DNA from 4 places in the Pseudomonas gozinkensis genome. Region 1 is predicted to be linked to each of the others. Evidence: predicted binding sites of a transcription regulator. Region 1 holds the regulator's gene; each other region holds the start of a gene.
What was found. Region 1 encodes FliA, which starts transcription of late flagellar genes. Its sites were predicted from a motif close to CTAAAGTTTNNNNNNNNNNNGCCGNTAA; they were not measured.

Region 1 (3,416 bases):
CTCGTTTATCGGCATGAATCTGCGGACCTTCACCCTGCGAGAGATGTTTTTGTGGATCTTTTTCAGCGAGCATTGCCGCACGGTCATGTTCGATGCCCGCAAAGCGGTCCACCTGGCTGGCCATGAGCACGAGCTTGAGCAGGTTGCTTTCGACTTCGGTGACCAATTGGGTCACGCGCTTGATCACCTGACCGGTGAGGTCCTGGTAATCCTGGGCGAGCAGAATGTCGTTCAGATTGCTCGACACCGCGCGGTTGTCCGCGCTGCTGCGTGCCAGAAAACCGTCGACCCGGCGCGCCAGCTCACGGAACTCTTCAGCCCCGACCTCACGGCGCATGAAGCGGCCCCAATCGGCGCTCAAGGCCTGGGCCTCGTCAGCCAGGCCATTGACCACAGGGGTCGCGCTTTCCACCAGATCCATGGTGCGGTTGGCAGCAGCTTCGGTCAGTTTGACCACGTAGCCCAGGCGTTCGGTGGCGTCGGTGATTTGCGACACTTCCTCGGCCTGCGGCATGTGCGGATCGATCTGGAAATTGACGATCGCACTGTGCAGTTCACGCGTGAGCTTGCCCACTTCCTGGTACAGGCCACGGTCACGGGTCTGATTGAGCTCATGGATCAGTTGCACAGCGTCGCCGAACCTGCCCTTTTCAAGGCTTTCGACCAGTTCGACCGCGTGTTTTTTCAGGGTCGACTCGAAGTCGCCCTGTGAAGATTCTTTATGCTCCATAGCTCCCCCGCGCGTTCATCAGCCGATGCGTTCGAAAATCTTCTCGATTTTTTCTTTCAACGCCTGAGCCGTGAAAGGTTTGACCACATAGCCGTTCACGCCGGCCTGGGCCGCTTCGATGATCTGCTCGCGCTTGGCTTCAGCGGTCACCATCAGCACCGGCAGGTGCTTGAGCTTTTCATCGGCGCGCACGTGGCGCAGCAGGTCGATACCGGTCATGCCGGGCATGTTCCAGTCGGTCACCAGAAAGTCGATGCTGCCGCTGTTGAGCACCGGAATGGCGGTGGTGCCATCGTCGGCTTCAACGGTGTTGGTGAACCCAAGGTCACGCAACAGGTTCTTGATGATCCGCCGCATCGTTGAGAAGTCATCAACGATGAGGATTTTCATGTCTTTGTTCAATTCGACCTCCAAGCAGTCTTAAACGCGTCCAGCACCTGGACGCGCCATTTCAATCAATCCGGCAAAACACTCGATGACTGTCTGGAGCACAACAGAGCAAGACCGGTGCCGTTCACCACCGCACCAGCCTCGTTCGCAGTGTCCCCACACTGCCTTCAGCGCGCTCGCCACTCCCCCAAACGCCCCCGCAAGCGGGCCGCGCACTGGCTGTGTAACTGGCTGACCCGCGATTCACTGACGCCAAGGACTTCACCGATCTCCTTGAGGTTCAGCTCTTCGTCGTAGTACAGCGCCAACACCAGTCGCTCACGCTCCGGCAAATTGGCAATCGCGTCCGCCAGCGCAGCCTGGAAACGCTCGTCTTCCAGATCGCGCGACGGCTCCAGATGAGCACTGGCGCCATCCTCGTGCAGCCCTTCGTGTTCGCCGTCCTGCAACAGGTCGTCGAAACTGAACAGCCGGCTGCCCAGGGTGTCGTTCAAAATCCCGTAGTAATCGTCGAGACTCAATTGGAGTTCGGCCGCAACTTCGTGATCTTTAGCGTCACGGCCGGTTTTAGCTTCAATCGAGCGAATCGCGTCGCTGACCATACGGGTGTTGCGGTGAACCGAGCGCGGAGCCCAGTCCCCTTTACGGACTTCGTCGAGCATCGCACCACGGATCCGGATACCCGCGTACGTTTCAAAACTGGCGCCCTTGCTGGCGTCGTATTTGGTCGAGACTTCGAGCAGACCGATCATCCCGGCCTGGATCAGGTCTTCGACCTGCACACTGGCCGGCAATCGCGCCAGCAAGTGGTAGGCGATGCGTTTGACCAGTGGCGCGTAACGCTCGATCAGCTCGTACTGCGCGTCACGCGCCGACTTTTTGTAAAGGTTCATACCGCTGGCGGTCATAGCACAGGTCCTGCCGTTTGCTGCACGAGGCGCTCGACGAAAAATTCGAGGTGGCCACGCGGGTTGGCGGGCAGCGGCCAGGTGTCGACCTTCTGTGCGATCGCCTTGAACGCCAGTGCGCACTTGGAACGCGGGAAGGCTTCATAGACCGCACGCTGCTTCTGCACCGCCTTGCGCACGCTTTCGTCGTAGGGCACCGCGCCGACGTATTGTAGGGCGACGTCGAGGAAGCGATCCGTGACCTTGGTCAACTTGGCGAACAGATTGCGACCTTCCTGCGGGCTCTGCGCCATGTTGGCCAGGACGCGGAAGCGGTTCATGCCGTAATCGCGGTTGAGCAGCTTGATCAGCGCGTAGGCGTCGGTGATCGAGGTCGGCTCGTCGCAGACCACCAGCAAAACTTCCTGGGCTGCGCGAACAAAACTGACTACCGAGTCACCAATACCCGCAGCGGTGTCGATCACCAGTACGTCGAGATTGTCGCCGATGTCACTGAAGGCCTGAATCAGGCCGGCATGCTGGGCCGGGCTCAGGTGAACCATGCTCTGGGTGCCGGAAGCGGCCGGCACGATGCGGATCCCGCCGGGGCCTTGCAACAGCACGTCGCGCAGCTCGCAGCGGCCTTCGATCACGTCGGCCAGGGTGCGTTTGGGTGTGAGGCCCAGCAGAACGTCGACGTTCGCCAGCCCCAGGTCGGCGTCCAGCAGCATGACCCGACGGCCAAGCTCTGCCAGGGCCAGGGACAAGTTCACTGACACATTAGTCTTGCCGACGCCACCTTTGCCGCCGGTCACCGCGATCACCTGTACGGGATGCATGCTGCCCATGTTATTTCTTTACCTTGTCTTGCATAGACGGAGGCCACATTACTGGCTGCGCGTTCACAACCGGAACAATGCATGGCAGACCATCGATGTAGGTACAAAAACGGTTCATTACCTCAGCCAACCTGCTTGGTCGGACTGTGGTAGATATCAGCGAACATGTCAGCCATGGCTTCTTCGCTGGGTTCTTCCTGCATTTGCACACTGACGGCGCGGCTGACCAGTTGATGACGGCGCGGCAGATGCAGATCATCCGGAATACGCGGCCCATCGGTCAGGTAGGCGACCGGCAGTTCGTGACTGATCGCCAGGCTCAGCACTTCGCCGAGGCTGGCCGTCTCATCCAGTTTAGTCAGGATGCACCCGGCAAGCCCGCAACGCTTGTAACTGTGATAAGCGGCGGTTAGAACCTGTTTCTGGCTGGTGGTTGCCAGCACCAGATAATTTTTCGACCGAATGCCACGACCGGCCAGACTTTCCAGCTGCATGCGCAGGGCCGGATCGCTGGCTTGCAGGCCGGCGGTATCGATCAGCACCACGCGTTTGCGCAGCAGTGGATCCAGC
Region 2 (3,416 bases), 3.1 Mb from region 1:
CGGCTGCGCGAGATATTCATCGACATGCCTGTAACCCTGAGTGCTGATCAATTGCTTAAGCGCAATTACATTGGTCGAAAAATTCGGTGCGCGCTTGTCCAGCGCAGCGTAATAACGACCGGCCAGAACCGGATTGACCGCACGGCTGACCAGAAACTGCGACAGCGCAATGAAATCGTCGCTGGAGACCTGGGCTGCCAGCACCGACTGCCAGGGCATCGCACTGCCGATCATCGCCGCCAGCCCCAGCGTCACGGAACCGCGCAACAGATTGCGACGAGTGAGCCCGGTCGAGCTTTCGGTTTGAGTTGTTACGTGTTTGTGCGTCATTGAAGTGTCCATTGCTCAAGCCTCCTTGCGCCGACGTGCAATCAAGGCCCATGCGCCCAGGCCGATCAGCAAGCACGCGAGAATGATGACCGGGATCGTAAACTTCGCCATCACCGCCAATGGCGCCTGGGGTCCACCGTTACGTACCTGTGCCACATCGGCGGCCGTGACAATGGTGTCGGCATTGCCGTAGCGCGACAGCACGTAGTTGCTGACGTCGGCAATCTGCTGGTCGTTCAGGCGGTCGGTGAACAGTGCGTCCGGGCCGAATGCCGGCATGTCGATGGCCACACCGTCGACTTCACGATGCACCCCGTACACGATGGCCGCGATCAGGTTGTCGCTGCGACTGGTGGCCGTGTTGTGAAACAGTGATGGATATTCCCGGGTGCCCTGACCGTCCGGCTGATGGCAATTGGCGCAAGTGCCACTGAAAACATGCCAGCCCGGGTTGTCCCCCGGCTTGCCTCCGCGCAGCGTCAGCTCATCGACCGAAGCCTGACCGTACTCATGCCGGGCCTTGCTCTCCCCGGTCTTGATCGGCGTCGTCTGCAACAGATAGGCCGCGATGGCTTTGAGATCCACATCGCTCAGATGCTGCAGACTGTTTTCCACCGCCTCGGCCATCGGCCCCGCTGCCTGGGCCTTGCCCTCGACGTGACCGGTGCGCAGATACGCCACGATCTCATCGCTCGACCAGGCACCGATGCCGCTGACCTTGTCGGAAGTGATATTGGGGGCATACCAACTGCCCAGTGATCCGCCGGCCAACGGTTTTGCGCCGTCGGCCGCCATCAGGACATTGCGCGGCGTGTGGCAGGTATCGCAGTGAGCCAGGCCGTTGACCAGATAGTCGCCACGATTGACCTCGGCGGACTTGGCCGGATCCGGAGTGAAGCGTGTTTTGCTGTGGAACAGCGCGTTCCAGCCAATCATCGATGCACGGATATTGAACGGGAAATCCAGCGCGGTTTTCTGGTTCTGCGTATCGACCGGCGTCACTTCATGCATGAAGTAGTCGTAGAGCGCAGCAATGTCACTGTCGGTGATTTTCGAATAAGAGGTGTAGGGCATTGCCGGGTACAGTCGAGTGCCGTCGGCCGCCACCCCGTCACGCACCGCGCGAGCGAATTGCTCTGAGGTGTAATCGCCGATACCCGCCGTTTTCGAAGGCGTGATGTTGGTCGAATAAATGGTGCCCATCGGTGAACTGAGCGGATAGCCGCCCGCAAAAGCCTTGCCGCCTGGCGCCGTGTGGCAAGCCACACAGTCAGCCGCTACCGCCAGACGCTTGCCCACCGACGCAGTGCTGTCGAGTGCCTCGCCATGTGCTGCCCCGGCCGTGGCGATCAACAGCGTAACCAATCCGGCAAAGGCGTACCCCCTGCGTTTCCCTTTATCAATGCGACGCGACATGAGTCCTACCCTAGGCTGCTTCGTTCTTTTTTTTCACGGTTCTGGAAATCACGAACACGGCATCCTCGCCATCTTGGAGCCAAGGACGAAGAGGTACGATGTCGTACGTATTTTTTGGAATATTCCACACAATGTAACACTTGGCAATAAATAGAAAAGGCCAAGTGCCATCTTTTGTATGTGTGTGCTGAGTGCTCTAAATCAGTAGTTACAAGGGATTCAATGCAGAATATATTTGGACAAGAAACAACTGGTAACCCTCCAGTTGTGGACTCAGCAGCCGAAAGATGTACGACGACTATCCATTTTCCTACGAGCTGTGCTCGATATTGTCCCGCCCCCCAAACATGTCAGCAGGATGCCTTTATGACTTGGTTGAATGACGCAAGACTCTCCACGAAATTGATCACGGCCTTTGCGGCGTGCGCCTTCATCACCTTGGGGGTAGGCCTGCTGGGCAGCCGAGGAGTGACCGAGCTCTCGACGAGCCTCAGATCGGTGTTTGGCAACAACCTCGTCGCCGTCGCCAACATCGCGCAGACCAAAATCAAGGCCGTCGGACAGACCCGCGACATGTATCGGCTTTACGTCGCCACTGCCGCCAACCTGCCACAGAGCACCAAGGACGAATTCCTCGCCTCGATGAGCGCCAACCAGTTGGCAAGTGAAAAAGCCTTCGCCGAATACCGAAAAACCGAGCTTGCCGACGACGAACGTGCAGCCGGTGACCGAATGGAAAAAGCCTGGCCCGTTTACCAGGCGATCGTGCAAAGGTATCTGGCCCTGATGAAGGCTGGCGACCTGGAAAACGGCCGCGAACTGCTGCTCGGCGACCTGCAGAAAACCTACCGCGTCGTCATGGACGAATTGACCATCATGTCCAATTCGAACGACCTGCAAGTCAGCGAAGCCGCAAAGCAATCGGTTCTGACGGAGTCCTCCGCCAAGACGTCTCTGTATATCGGCATCGTGCTGGCCTTCATCACAGCAATTCTGCTGGGTCTGTTCATCAGCCGACTGATCAGCCGCCCCATTTCCAAAGCCGTTGAAAGTGCCCGGAACATTGCCGGGGGCGACCTGACTCAGCACATCGTCAGCACCGGCCGCGACGAGGCCGGGCAGTTGCTAACAGCCCTGGCCGAGATGCAGGGCAGCCTGAAAAGCACTATCCAGCAGATCGCCAGCGCAGCAGACCAACTGGCTTCAGCTGCCGAAGAACTCACCGCCGTCACTGACAATGGAAGCCGTGGCCTGATACGTCAGAACGACGAGATCCAGCAGGCTGCAACCGCTGTCACGGAGATGACCTCCGCCGTGGAGGAAGTCGCGCGCAACGCCGTATCCACTTCTGAGGCCTCCCAAGCCACCAGCCGGGAAGCCGGCAATGGACGCGATCAAGCGCGAAGCGCCGTCGCCGCGATCAACCATGCAACCACGGAAATCGCCACCTCCACCACGATGGTCAAAGACCTGGCGGAGAAAGTTCGAGACATCGGCAAGGTCCTGGACGTGATCAGGGGAATTGCAGAGCAAACCAATCTGCTGGCACTTAACGCAGCCATCGAAGCCGCACGTGCGGGTGAGCAGGGTCGAGGTTTTGCTGTGGTCGCCGACGAGGTACGAGCCCTGGCGGCAAGAACCCAAGCTTCGACGGGGGAAATCGAAGGCAT
Region 3 (3,416 bases), 1.4 Mb from region 1:
AATACGCTCAGCCTCATGTTTACCTGCCGCGAATGATCACGCAGAACCATGCCGGCGGTCGCTGGCATTCAATGGTGGCGGTGTCGGAGGATCAAATACTGGGGCACGCGGCCCTGATTCACGACAAAGGATCACGCATCGCCGAACTTGCATTGAGCGTGGTGGATCCACAGAGTCGAGGACAGAATGTTGCCACCCGACTGGGCCGACAATTGTTGATTCATGCCCAGGCACTTGGATGTCGCGGCGTGACGATCAAACAGATGACCCATCATCCCTACACGCAGAGGATGGCCGCCCGTCTGGGGTTTCACAACATCGGCTTGCTACCCGACCATGCCCCATCACCCTTTGGCGAACCGGTGCCGGAATCGTTGGTGCTCGGTTATCTGCGGATCGACGGATACCAGCGTCCGTTGCCAAGACTCGAATGGCCGGATGGCTGCCGCGAGTTCATGCAGCAGATGGTCGACCGGTTTGGAACACGGGACAACGCATCACCCTGGATCGGCGAACCCATACAACTGGATCAGCGTTGGGGGCGCTATGACGGCGTACTGGAGGCGCTTGACGACGGATTGCTCAAGCAACTGCAGGAGTTGCCGGACCATTGGCTGATTTCGCTCAGGCTCAGACTGGCGCAGGGTTTCGACAGCGCCTGGCATCAGTTGTCGACCATCGGTTTCAGGTTCACTGGATTGGCACCCGATGAAAAAGGGGCAGGATGGCTGGCGCTGTTTCATCGCGGACTCCCGCCAAAAACGCTCACATTGCACTGTCCGTGGATGCAGCTTCTGCAGGACGACATCAAGGCTCCATAAACGACGAGGCCCGCTCCGTTGCCGGGGCGGGCCTGCCTGATCACGCCTTGGCGCTGACACCTTTGTCGGTCGGAGGCTTGCGCTCGCCCCCCTGCCCGTAGGTCTGCAGGTTCTGCAGCACATAGATGGCTTTCTTGAACTCGGGGATCAACGTATTCGCGTACTTGTTGCCCTTGAGATTGTTGTTCTGGATGGTATCCAGCTGCGTCGCGAAGTACTCCAGCGCATTGAACTTGGCGTCCGGATCCTTCTGTACGCCGAAGCGATCAAACTTGTCGCCGGCGTTGAGCAAGGTCATGGACGTGATCTCGGAAATCAGCCCCCGGCTGCGCAGCATTGCACTCAGACTACCCAATTGCTTGGCCGAAACATTGGTCGGATCGAAACCCTTGATGTTCTTGTGCAGCCCCTGCTTGTCCATCTCCGCGGTACTGATCGCGGTGGGGTCGTTGCCGACCAGAGCCAGCATCTGCTTGACTTTCACGCTTTGAGAAACCGGTTTGCTCGAGCTTCCTGTGTCTCGAACCAGCAAACCCGTCTTGGGTTGCCAGGCACCGGTATAGCCGATAGTCATGAGCAGGCTCCTTGCGAGGAAGACATGAAAAATTCCTTGTTGAACGACTTTTGAGTTGCCCGGAGTATCGTCCGGCAAACTAGTGGCACCAACTCCTTTCTGCATTTTTTTACAATTCTTGTACATTCACGATACAAACCGGCAACAGGCCCGGAAATGCTGGACTAGAGCGTTTATGACAATGAGATGAAAGTGGGTTCATTGCTCTAATGTTCGGGACGGTTAGTTCTTGTGTGTCAGTCCCGATACGTTCCTTTGGTCGGGCTCGCCTCTTTTAGGACGAAAGTACCTAAAGCTTCCCGACGTCTCGACGATACGCTAGGAAACCCGCGCTGTTTTTCCCCTGCCCACAATAAGAATCCCTGCTCAAGGACCGGTTTCCATGCCCGCATTCCGCACCATTCAGGCTCGCTACACGCTGTTTCTGGTTCTGTTCATACTGTTGCTGTCGGTGCTGACCGTGGTTGGCATCAGCCAGTTGGTCGCGCCAAAATTGCGCCATACCGAAGAACAGGTGGTGCTCAACCGCATCGCTGAAGTGGCCGAACAGATCCAGGGCGAATTGAACAAGGTCCAGGCGCAACAGCGCAGCATCACCCAGACCATCCCGCTGCTCGACAGCGCTGCCATCGACACGGTGTTGCCGGGGTTGGTGGATCAATACGGCGAACTCAAAGTATTCGGCGGCGGTATCTGGCCGTTGCCCGGCCAGCGTGAGGCCGGGCGCAACAAGTTCAGCACGTTCTGGCACCGGGATGCTTCCGGCAAACTGGCGGTGAACACCTTCTGGAACAGCGACGCAGCCCCCAACTATTACGACCAGAGCTGGTACAAGGGCGGCATGCAGACCCCGCGTGGCCAATGCGCCTGGGCGGCAGCCTATAAAGATGACGCCAGCGCCGAACCGCGCACCAACTGCGCCATGGCCATCCAGAAAAACGGCAGCGCCTGGGGCGTCTCGACCATCGACGTGACCCTGGGCTTCTTCAACGACCTGGTGGCGCGCAAGGAAAAAGACCTCAACGCCGAAATGCTGATCGTCGAGGGCGACGGCAAGATCATCAGCAACAGTTCGCGCATCAGCGGACCGATCGTGCTGAAAAACATCAGCGAACTGGCCGGCGGCTCGACTTTCGCCAGCCAGGTCAAGGCCGGACTGCAAAACCGCGAGCAGGCGCAGCGTGTCGAGTTCGACAACAACGGTGAAGCCAGCACGTTCTTCATGCGTCCGATCGAAGGCACCCCGTGGTTTCTCGCCACCGCGCTGCCGACCAAAATGCTTACCGCGCAACGTGACGACGTGCTCAGCAGCCTGAGCCTGTTGCAGATTCCGCTGGTGATCCTGCTGGTGCTGTTGCAGGTCTACGCGATCCGCCAACTGGTCTCGCGCATGAAAGCGCTGAAAGCCAACATCGATTCGCTGTCCAGCGGCGATGCCGATCTGACCCGGCGCATCACCATCCGCGCTGAAGATGAACTCGGCGCCATCGGGCATTCGGTCAACACCTTCATCGCCTACCTGCAGAACATGATCGGCGAAGTCACCCAGGCCACCGGTGCCATGGCTTCCAGCCTCGACAACCTGCAACGCACCTCGGCGCACACCAGCCAGATTCTGCTGCGCCACGCCTCAGAGACCGACCAGACCGTTACCGCGATCAACGAAATGAGCTCGACCGCCGAAAGCGTCGCGCAAAATGCCGCCGAAACCGCCGCCTTCACCCAGCGCGCCAACGAAAACGCCGACCGATCCCGCGTCGTGGTCGGTGAAGCGTCCGGCAGCGTGGTGGCGCTGATCGATGAAGTGGCGAGCGCCACCCACAAGGTCGAAAGCATGCAGCAGGATGCCCAGCGCATCACCGAAATCCTCGGCGTGATCGGTGCCATTGCCGGTCAGACCAACCTGCTGGCACTCAACGCAGCGATTGAAGCGGCGCGCGCCGGTGAACAGGGTCGTGGTTTTGCGGTGGTGGCGGACGAAGTCCGTGCCCTCGCCGCCCGCACCCAGGCCAGCACCTCGG
Region 4 (3,416 bases), 3.2 Mb from region 1:
CACGACTTCACAGTTATAAGTATCCTGCAGCCACTTGAGGATCACCGAAGTGTCCAGGCCGCCGGAATACGCCAGAACGACCTTGTTTACGTCCGCCATGCCATCACTCCACGGGGTTCTACGGAAAGCCGAGGAGTCTACCGCTCAAACGCGATAATTTACAGAGGCGCGACAGCTTAAGACGACAAAGCGACAGAATCTGTCGAGAGGGCGACGATGACCAACGGGTCAGGAAGTCGCCGCAGCATTGGCCGGGGCGCTGGCCGTCGGTGCCGGAGCCGCCGTTGGTGCCACCCGCGCCAGATGCACATTGACCCGACGGTTCTTGGCCCGGTTGGCGGCATTGGTGTTCGGCACCAACGGGTAGCGCTCTCCATGGAAACGCACGGTGATCTGCGATTCCTGGATGCCGTTGGCCTTGAAGAAGTCGACCACTGCCAGCGCGCGGCGGCGCGACAGTTCGCGATTGGTCAGGCGATTGCCGCTGTTGTCGGAGTGGCCGTCGAGTTCGATGTGATTGACCGTCGGATCGGCCTTCATATATTCGAGCATCACTTGCAGCTTGGCCTTGGCGGCAGCGTCCAGCTCGATGCCTTCGCCGGGGAAGCCGATCTGCGACTGTTTGACCTGATCGAAATTCTGCGGCAAGAGTTTCGCCACGCAGGTCTGATAGTCGTTGAACGCCTTGCTGAACTTGACCGGCAAAAGCCGCACTTCCGACACCCGACCATCGCCCGATGCCCGGCGTACCACCGGGCTGCGACCGTCCATCAGCCCGCTGATCAACTGCCCGGCCTGGGATTGAGAACTGTTGAACAACACGTTGCCGCTGCCCAACCGGACAGTGCCCAGATTGATGTCGCCACGTCCCGGCTGCCACGGCGCGGCCGCCGCCAGCAAGGTCGCCGAACCGCCGCCGAGCATGGCGTTGTAGGCGTTCAGGCGAAAGGTCGCCTGCTCGCCGGCCTTGCGCACGAATTGCCCCGAACCGAAGTCGGTGATCGGCTGCGTCAGACGGCACTCGAACTTGTCGCCCTCGACCGTCCACTCAATGTTCTCCAGACGGGTCTGGTAGGTCAGTGCCATCGCTGGAAGGCTGGCAAACACACTGAGCAAGGCTAGATATCGCTGGCGCACGGGAGGCTCCATTGGTTTCTACAACAAAAAAGACCGAGACATACATCTTTACGGCATACCTACGGGATATCGGACGCTCGTCGCAAAACTTGATAGCGAGTGCCTGCAAGAGTCTTTTCCGGTAGCATTCGCCTCAGTTTGACCCGCCTGGAATCCCCTCATGTCCGACCGCCTGACCCTGCTGCGTCCCGACGACTGGCACATTCATCTTCGCGATGGTGCCGTGTTGACCAATACCGTTGCGGATGTCGCGCGCACCTTTGGTCGCGCCATCATCATGCCCAACCTGGTACCTCCGGTGCGCAACGCCGCTGAAGCCGACGGCTATCGCCAGCGGATTCTCGCTGCCCGCCCGGCCGGCAGTCGTTTCGAGCCGCTGATGGTGCTGTACCTCACCGACCGCACCCAGCCCGAAGAAATCCGTGAAGCCAAGGCCAGCGGTTTCGTGCATGCCGCCAAGCTGTACCCGGCCGGCGCCACCACCAACTCCGATTCCGGGGTCACCAGCATCGACAAGATTTTCCCGGCGCTGGAAGCCATGGCCGAAGTCGGCATGCCGCTGTTGATCCACGGTGAAGTCACCCGTGGCGACGTCGACGTGTTCGACCGCGAAAAAATCTTCATCGACGAGCACATGCGCCGCGTGGTCGAGCGCTTCCCGACGCTGAAAGTGGTCTTCGAACACATCACCACCGGCGACGCCGTGCAGTTCGTCAACGAGGCTTCGGCCAACGTCGGCGCGACCATCACCGCGCATCACCTGCTCTACAACCGCAACCACATGCTGGTGGGCGGGATCCGGCCGCACTTCTATTGCCTGCCGATCCTCAAGCGCAACACGCACCAGGAAGCCCTGCTCGACGCCGCCACCAGTGGCAGCGCGAAGTTCTTCCTCGGTACCGACTCGGCGCCGCACGCCCAGCACGCCAAGGAAGCCGCCTGCGGCTGCGCCGGCTGCTACACCGCGTACGCCGCCATCGAGCTGTATGCCGAAGCCTTCGAACAGCGCAATGCGCTGGACAAGCTCGAAGCGTTCGCCAGCCTCAACGGCCCGCGTTTCTACGGCCTGCCGGCCAACACCGATCGCATCACCCTGGTTCGTGACGAATGGACCGCCCCGACCAGCCTGCCTTTCGGCGAGCTGACCGTTATCCCGCTGCGCGCCGGTGAAAAACTGCGCTGGCGCCTGCTGGAGGAACACGCGTGAGTGAAGACCATTTCGACGACGAACTGGACGGTCAAGGTGGCGGCGGTTCGCGCCATCCAATGGCAGCACGCTTTCGCGGCTACCTGCCGGTTGTCGTCGACGTAGAAACCGGTGGTTTCAACTCGGCCACCGACGCTTTGCTGGAGATTGCCGCGACCACCATCGCCATGGATGAAAAGGGTTTCGTCTACCCGGATCACACCTACTTCTTCCGTGTCGAGCCGTTCGAAGGCGCCAACGTTGAAGCGGCCGCGCTGGAGTTCACCGGGATCAAGCTCGATCACCCGTTGCGCATGGCCGTCAGCGAAGAAACGGCCCTGACCGACATCTTCCGCGGCGTGCGCAAGGCCTTGAAGGCCAACGGCTGCAAGCGGGCGATTCTGGTCGGCCACAACAGCAGCTTCGACCTGGGCTTCCTGAACGCTGCCGTTGCGCGGCTGGACATGAAGCGCAACCCGTTCCACCCGTTCTCCAGCTTCGACACCGCGACCCTCGCCGGTCTGGCTTACGGCCAGACCGTATTGGCCAAGGCCTGTCAGGCAGCCGACATCGACTTCGACGGCCGTGAAGCGCACTCCGCGCGTTACGACACCGAGAAAACGGCCGAGCTGTTCTGCGGCATCGTCAACCGCTGGAAACAAATGGGCGGCTGGGAAGACTTCGACGACTGATCCTCGTCGGGTTTTTCCTAATATAAAAAAACCGGCCACATGGGCCGGTTTTTTTGTACCTCGACGTTGCGCCTTACAGGGCAGCAGCGTTCTCGGTCAGGTAAGCCGCAACGCCTTCTGGCGAAGCGTTCATGCCTTTGTCGCCTTTTTTCCAGTTGGCAGGGCAGACTTCGCCGTGCTCTTCGTGGAATTGCAGCGCGTCGACCAGACGGATCAGCTCTTCCATGTTACGGCCCAGCGGCAGGTCGTTGACGATCTGCGAGCGGACAACGCCTTTGTCGTCGATCAGGAACGCGCCACGGAAAGCCACGCCGCCTTCGGATTCAACGTCGTAGGCCTTGGCGATGTCGTGCTTCATGTCGGCAGCCATGGTGTATTTCACCTGACCGATGCCGCCATTG

Region 2: IHQ43_RS21865 (methyl-accepting chemotaxis protein) is a predicted target of FliA. The motif match lies at 2,006-2,033, and genes of this name have one in related genera.
Region 3: IHQ43_RS14195 (methyl-accepting chemotaxis protein) is a predicted target of FliA. The motif match lies at 1,685-1,712, and genes of this name have one in related genera.
Region 4: IHQ43_RS23185 (flagellar protein MotY) is a predicted target of FliA. The motif match lies at 1,204-1,231, and genes of this name have one in related genera.

The regions. Positions count from the first base shown of each region.
Region 1 is NZ_CP062253.1:1,820,070-1,823,485, reverse strand. It holds gene IHQ43_RS08200 (protein phosphatase CheZ) at 1-730, opposite strand, end outside; gene IHQ43_RS08195 (chemotaxis response regulator CheY) at 749-1,120, opposite strand; gene fliA (RNA polymerase sigma factor FliA) at 1,288-2,028, opposite strand; gene fleN (flagellar synthesis regulator FleN) at 2,025-2,855, opposite strand; gene flhF (flagellar biosynthesis GTPase FlhF) at 2,969-3,416, opposite strand, start outside.
Region 2 is NZ_CP062253.1:4,921,235-4,924,650, forward strand. It holds gene IHQ43_RS21855 (sorbitol dehydrogenase family protein) at 1-342, opposite strand, end outside; gene IHQ43_RS21860 (cytochrome c) at 346-1,746, opposite strand; gene IHQ43_RS21865 (methyl-accepting chemotaxis protein) at 2,113-3,416, shown strand, end outside.
Region 3 is NZ_CP062253.1:3,204,798-3,208,213, reverse strand. It holds gene IHQ43_RS14205 (GNAT family N-acetyltransferase) at 1-821, shown strand, start outside; gene IHQ43_RS14200 (hypothetical protein) at 862-1,395, opposite strand; gene IHQ43_RS14195 (methyl-accepting chemotaxis protein) at 1,778-3,416, shown strand, end outside.
Region 4 is NZ_CP062253.1:5,223,828-5,227,243, forward strand. It holds gene IHQ43_RS23180 (argininosuccinate synthase) at 1-99, opposite strand, end outside; gene IHQ43_RS23185 (flagellar protein MotY) at 229-1,137, opposite strand; gene pyrC (dihydroorotase) at 1,298-2,344, shown strand; gene rnt (ribonuclease T) at 2,341-3,015, shown strand; gene IHQ43_RS23200 (peroxiredoxin) at 3,089-3,416, opposite strand, start outside.